2 regions of the Peribacillus sp. TH16 genome follow, and region 2 is predicted to be linked to the other one. Evidence: riboswitches for the same ligand, from Rfam matches in the RefSeq annotation. Region 2 holds a riboswitch; the other holds the start of a gene.
The links. A riboswitch is a leader RNA that binds a small molecule or an ion and turns the genes downstream of it on or off. The one in region 2 is predicted to bind cyclic di-GMP.
Positions count from the first base shown of each region.

Region 1: another riboswitch for cyclic di-GMP. It lies ahead of JFV29_RS19825 (anti-repressor SinI family protein); the one in region 2 lies ahead of JFV29_RS26485 (anti-repressor SinI family protein).

Region 1 is NZ_JAEKEM010000009.1:1,191,905-1,195,325, reverse strand. Features, by position in the region: gene JFV29_RS19830 (ABC transporter ATP-binding protein) at 1-518, shown strand, start outside; cyclic di-GMP riboswitch class I at 856-936, shown strand; cyclic di-GMP riboswitch class I at 1,058-1,124, shown strand; cyclic di-GMP riboswitch class I at 1,262-1,343, shown strand; gene JFV29_RS19825 (anti-repressor SinI family protein) at 1,364-1,501, shown strand; gene JFV29_RS19820 (hypothetical protein) at 2,172-2,309, shown strand; gene JFV29_RS19815 (hypothetical protein) at 2,608-2,751, shown strand; gene JFV29_RS19810 (VanZ family protein) at 2,748-3,275, shown strand; gene JFV29_RS19805 (hypothetical protein) at 3,395-3,421, shown strand, end outside.
Region 2 is NZ_JAEKEM010000009.1:2,563,726-2,567,146, reverse strand. Features, by position in the region: gene JFV29_RS26495 (flagellar protein FliT) at 1-235, shown strand, start outside; gene hpf (ribosome hibernation-promoting factor, HPF/YfiA family) at 491-1,048, shown strand; cyclic di-GMP riboswitch class I at 1,922-2,008, shown strand; gene JFV29_RS26485 (anti-repressor SinI family protein) at 2,045-2,185, shown strand; gene JFV29_RS26480 (helix-turn-helix domain-containing protein) at 2,335-2,658, opposite strand; gene secA (preprotein translocase subunit SecA) at 3,099-3,421, shown strand, end outside.

The DNA.
Region 1 (3,421 bases), 1.4 Mb from region 2:
TATCACTAAGGAAATCGATTAGTTATATACCTCAGGATCCGTTTCTATTTAATGCAACTATACGGGAAAATTTGATGATTATTGACCCTAATGCAAGCGATGAATCCATTTGGGAGTCTTTAGAGTTCGCTGCAGCTGATGATTTCGTCAGTAAGCTTCCACAAGGTCTAGACACGCTCATTGGTGACCGTGGAGTTCGACTGTCAGGAGGAGAAAGACAGCGACTTGTACTGGCTCGAGCCATATTACGTAAACCATCTATCCTTGTCTTAGATGAGGCAACAAGTGCATTAGATACGGAAAATGAAGCGAAGATCCAAGCCGCTATCGAAAGATTAAAAGGAACCATGACCATTATTGTAATTGCTCATCGGTTATCGACGATTCGTAATGCGGATCAAGTATTGGTAATGGATCAGGGGGAAATCATTCAAGTCGGTGAATATAACCAACTAGCGAGTGAAAAAAGAGGAATGTTTAGCAATTTACTAGGTATCCAAATAGAATCAAGTGTGTAACCTTAAAGTTTAAGAGCAGTCCGCTTGTCAGCCCATTTATAATGGTCTGTTAAGCGGACTGCTCTTTTTAGTGAAGACTAAAACAAAAATGTGCAAAAGATAGGTATTGAATACGAGTAAGACTAATGATTCACATGGAAAATATTGTAGGGAAAAGACGATAAATATTATTAAACACATGATAACCTTTTATGTATAATTAACCTTATTAGCGTATTAAAGCGGAAGTTTTCAAAAAATATTAAAGGTGAATATCGACTTATATAACGGTAAAGCAACAAGCCTAATGTCTACAAAAAGGAAAAGTCGGAATGGCTTCTTCAAAGTATTAATTTATTCTTGAGAAGGGCAAAACCTATTGAAAAGTAGGGACGCAAAATTACAGGTCTAAGGCAATGCAAAGTCGGTGAGCACTTAAGATTTTTAAGAAGACATTTAAATTACTTACTAATTGAAATTTTGTAGGAAATTGTAATAAAGTAATTAATAGTTACCTATTAACAATTGTTAACTTATTAAGTATAATTAATCTCAATCTAAAAATTGATAAGTAAAGGCGCAAAACCACAGGTCTAAGGTATTTGCTAGGATGGCTGGGTTACCTTAAAAAGGATGAAATGAATTTATACATTAATTCAAATGAGAGAAATCTGGACACCCATTAAAGGCTTTCAGATAATGGAAGTTTCTTTATCATGGTTTTTAACCACCATCGTAAGAAGATTATGTGAAATTTTCAATACTCTTGAGAAGGGCAAACCTATTGAAAAGTAGGGACGCAAAATTACAGGTCTAAGGCTATGCTAAGACGGCTGTGTTACCACAAATAGGGTGAAAAAGAAGATATGCAGAAAAAAATGGATGCAGAATGGATTAATTTAATTTTGGAAGCAAAAAGTGTAGGGGTTTCCATTCAAGAAGTGCGAGAGTTTATTCAGAATGAACAGAACTTGAATAATCAACCCCATAAGAATTGGAAGTAGGAAAACAAAAAGATATTTAGATACTATGAAGGGCTGTTATTCAGCCTTTTTTTTATGAACTGGATTCTACTGTTTTCTTTCTTATAACTTAAAATCTTGCGGATGAAGCGATCTGCTATCAACAAAATTAGTCTTTTGCGCGAGCTGATATCTAAGAGTTTCTAATAGATTAGCACAATATATTGTTAGTTCCCTATAGTATTGTTCGGAAATTGTAAGTACCAATATTTCTATAGAATATTCGGATATAATTAGATATTTTTCCTGACTAAAATGTTCCGGCTCTAAGACTTTTCAACAAGTAGTAAAATATTTAATGAAAAATTAGGATAATAAGTATATAGTACTATTGTAAGCGTTTTCTTATTGGATTAATATGAAGAAGGTAGTGAGTACAAAGAAGTGGTATTATTTTAAATAAAAAGAGAAGATAATTCTTTTTGTGATACATAATAGGGTAATTGGTATATTGGAATATTTTGAATTAATGTATTTTGTATGATTTATAGTAGACTAGAAAGTGACGAATAGATATAAATGCCCAACAAAGAAACAGTGAATAAAACAGTTAATATTTTTGTATATTTGACGATACTACAATATAAAGAAAAAGCTAAAAGGGCTTCGCGAAGGCGATGTCAAGCTGCCATCAAAATACAAGGAGAATTTGATGACAAAAAATAAATATATTACGTTCGAGGAAGTTTATGAAAAGAAAGAAAGAAGCAAGAAAATTTTTATTGGGTCTTATATTACTATTACTTTAATCTTGATTTCTTTATTGACTTTTTTTCTTGGTCGATCATAAGGGTGTTTATCAAATAGGGCTGAGAGATCAGTCCTTTTTGATTTCTTTTTCTTTTGTTTTTTACACCTAATGAACTACATATTTTCAGCTGATGATATTAATAATCCGTCAGTTATGAACTTTTTGTGATCATTCTATTAATATTTCTTTAAAAATTCTGATTTTACCCTTTTTGAATTTATTTCCGCTTGCCAATACACTTTTTATATGTGATTATCAATTAAAAGAGCTATATTCCTTATTTTAGAAAAATAGGTTTAGTACAACTGTTTTACATAGTGGCTCTATTCAAATTGGAGTGGATATTCTAATGGATTTTATTGATATATTAATAGATACGTATACAAAAGGCGAGTTTCAGCAGGATGTTACAGTAAATGATCTTGTGGAAGATCTTAAGGAAAAACTAAGCGGTATCATTGAGGAACATGATAGAATATGATCCGTAAGTTCCGTAAGTGGTTAATCCCAGCTTTGTTCGTTTTATGGGCCATGTTAATCTTCTTTTTTTCCTCACAGACGTATGAGGAGCAAAGGATTTCTCCCTTTTTAGGACAGTTAAATACCCCGTTTTTGTATGAAAAACTCGGTGGTATTTCATTTATGTATGGTGGGCTTGAGGTGAGTGTTCATACAGCTGGAGTGGCTGGATTTTTGGAGTTTTTTATTCGAAAGGGTGCCCATCTTATTATCTTTTTTGTGTTCGGTTTTTTGACGATTAGTGTTTGGCGCACTTTTGTAAAAAACGGCGTTATTTCGTCTTTAGGTGCTCTTTTGTGTGTCCTTTTTTATGCTAGTGCGGACGAACTGCATCAAAAATTCACAGGTGGACGTACCCCCTTGTGGCAGGATGTTATGCTTGATACATTTGGTGGATTACTAGGTATTTTATGCTTTCTTATAATAAATCGACGGCGAAAGCGTCATTCAATGATTTCCCTTTATATTTCAACTCCTTATAAATAAGAAATCTCCCCTGAAACCGTACCCATACAATACTTAAGAAGTATGTCTAATAACATGCTTCTTTTTTATCGTTTATCCCATATATATTATAGCAATGACCTTTGTGAAGGTGATGAAAGATGAAAAGACAAAATAAGAGTCCAAAA
Region 2 (3,421 bases):
GGAGCGGGAGAAGTTGATGGCAGGGATTCAACCGCCTTTTTCTGATTCTGAACAGGATTTAGGGAAGAAGTTAATCGAACTCAACGAAAAAGTTTCACAACTTCTAGAAGAACAAAAAGTAGAAATCCAACGCGATATTAAACAGCTAAGTCTCAAAAAAGAATCTACTAATAAATATGTGAACCCTTATCAATCATTATCCACAGATGGCGTGTTCTACGATAAAAGAAATTAGATATTAATCAGCCGTTTTAATTGCAAACAGTTTTAATGTTAATTGTTTTTAAATTTTCTGTAAATATTAAGGGCTTAATTTTTTCTTTATAGCTTTGTATTTGTTATAATAAAGCTAGGGCAGACATCAACCCTTTCCTAACCTTCCGACAATTGTTTCATAATCTCGACATATTTCATGATGTGTTTCTAAAGGAAACCGGAGGGGTATTGTAGAATCTAACTGTATAGTCTTAATTTAAGGAGGACTCACTTTATGAATTACAACGTACGCGGTGAAAACATTGAGGTAACTCCAGCAATTCGAGAATACGTCGAAAAGAAAATTGGCAAGTTAGAACGATATTTTAACAATACACCAGATGCAAATGTGTTAGTGAATTTGAAAGTTAACAATAATACATCCAAGGTCGAAGTGACGATTCCTATGCAGAATTTGGTTCTTCGCGCTGAAGAGGAAAATGCGGATATGTATGCTGCTATTGACTTGATTAATGACAAGCTTGAACGCCAAATTCGTAAACATAAAACGAAAGTCAATCGTAAATTCCGTAACAACTTATCTACAACTCCTGAGGCGTTCGCCTTTAATACGGAAATTGATGAAGTGGTGGATGAATTTGAAGATGATACTGATATTGAAGTAGTCCGCAATAAGCGCTTTGATTTGAAGCCAATGGATAGTGAAGAAGCGATTCTGCAAATGAATATGCTTGGTCACAGTTTCTTCGTTTACACCAATGCGGATACAAATACAACGAACGTTGTGTACCGTCGTAAAGATGGGCGCTACGGATTAATTGAACCTAGTTAATATGAATCTATAAACAAAAGCACAACCCAGACTATGGGTTGTGCTTTTTAAATTTTACTCCATCCATTGCAATGTTCATTTGGGCTAAGGAGTTCTATAAGCTCTGGAAAAATAACCACCGATTTCAACCATAGAAGTCAATGGTTGTTTATATTTCCTTCCTTTTTCCTTAATGATCTTTCGGCAATTTGATAAGTGTTTTGATAATGTGATAATAAGTAAAATCCATCTGTTGAAAACAAGGTATCAAATAGTATCGATTAATTGGTTGGCTCCTGGGAATTTCATTGTTCTCTAAAAAACACAATGAAGTATGGAATGTATTGTATTTTCTTTAAAAAGAACATTTTCCGTTCTTTAATAAGATAAATAGGTACTTATACCTATTTAAATAACCCCTCCTATTGCACTATACTCAGATTAAAGTTCTTTAAAAAGAACAATAATTTATTTATGTAAAATGATTTGATTATGGTGCAGAGGAGTTGGATTTTTGTATCAGAAAAATTGCTATACATGTCATAGAGCGTCTTTTAGCAGTGCAGAATATGGAGGTTGGCTTTGTCCGACCTATGCGGTGAGGACTTGTCTGCGCAAAAAGCCTTTGATGCACTTATTATGGAAAGAATTAATATGCCCCATCGTTTGAATAAGAAGGGCAATGTTTATAATTTTATAAAAAAACGAACGTGAATCATTTGAACCATCTTGTTTTGTACATGAAATAGACAAAAAATATCATGGATTTCTTGATTTTGTAATATTTTGTCGATAAAAAGTTGTGCATTGTGGTAATTTAGCGACATAAAGTAGCAATATTTGGAGCAAATATTCGCTATAATAACTTAATAAATATAGTTTTTGTAATAATTTCCCTGACAAAGGCAAGCTCAGCGAAAGATGAGGGCGCAAAGGCACAGGCCTAAGTTTGCTTAATGCTAAGATGGCTGGTCTGCCTGAAATACATACAAGTAGTATTTTAGGAGGATAAAAGAGGTGGTTAACGTGGAAGTGGATCAAGAATGGGTGAAGTTGATTTCAGAAGCTAGGAAATTGGGTTTTAAGAAAGAAGAAATTAGTGCTTTTTTAAAAAAAGAGAATCTAAATGTGCCACTAGAGCAGAACAATGAAAACTAAGAACCAAAAAGGAATGAAAAAAACATCCCTATAAACAGTTGATTTACAACATAGCTGCTTATAGGGATTATTTTATTTTCTGAAATTCTATCAATACTAGTTTGATAGAGCAGTACTATTTATGTTTGTGAAGATAGTTTAGAATTCATCTATTCTTGTTTATCTTTTCTCCATTTATTAAACTCAATGAACTCTCTGAATTGTTGTTTTGAAACGCCAGAATTCATAGCTTCCTCAACAATTTTCATCCAGTCAGTGTCCAAGGATTCCTTATTTGGTGCATCGTAAAGAAGGGCATCTACAGGAATGTTAAGTACAGCAGAGATTTTTTCGAGAAATTGAATAGAAGGATTCGTTTGTAAGTTACGCTCGAGCGAACTTAAGTATGACTTTGCTACTCCGGCTTTATCGGCTAGTTCAGTCATTGACATTTTCTTTTCTTCTCGCAGTTTTTTTACACGTTCACCAATCAACAATACCACCTCGAAACATGTTCTATTTATCTTCGATTTATAAGTTTTAAACCCACATAAAATCACAGGAATAGGAAGCCTGAAAAGCTAGATTGCTTCAACTGACTATCAGTCATAGAGGGACCAAAAATTTCTATTGATAGAAGGTTGTGCTTACTTCGCATTTTCGTTTGTCTTGTTAAGGACTCATGTGAAAAGTGGGGAGTGTGTAATGTACTTTTGCTACTTCCCTCTATTTTAACAGTTTTACCCCTCTTTTATCCAATGTTTTTCGTAAGAACTGAATTCAGGTCCATAGACATAGAGTGACATGAAGTTGTACCTCTAGAATAGAAGTGTTAAAATTAAGCTTGGATTAGTATTAACAGAAGGTGTGTTTCTTCTTACTTATATGAATGTGTTATTGAATGATCATTACCATAATAGAGGAGCGTTATTGAATGCTTAATATATTAAATAAAGTTTTTGATCCGAATAAGCGAGAAATTAAGCGTCTGGAAAAAGTCGCTGATCAGGTCGAAGCGCTGGCTGATGAGACAGCTGCGTTATCGGATGAGCAGTTGCGCGCCAAAACAGAGGAGTTTAAGGAGCGTTATCAAAACGGGGAAACCGTGGATGATTTGCTTGTTGAAGCTTTTGCGGTTGCGCGTGAAGGGGCAAAACGAGCTCTTGGTTTGTATCCTTACCGTGTTCAAATCATGGGTGGGGCATCACTTCATGATGGAAACATCTCTGAGATGAAAACGGGGGAAGGTAAAACATT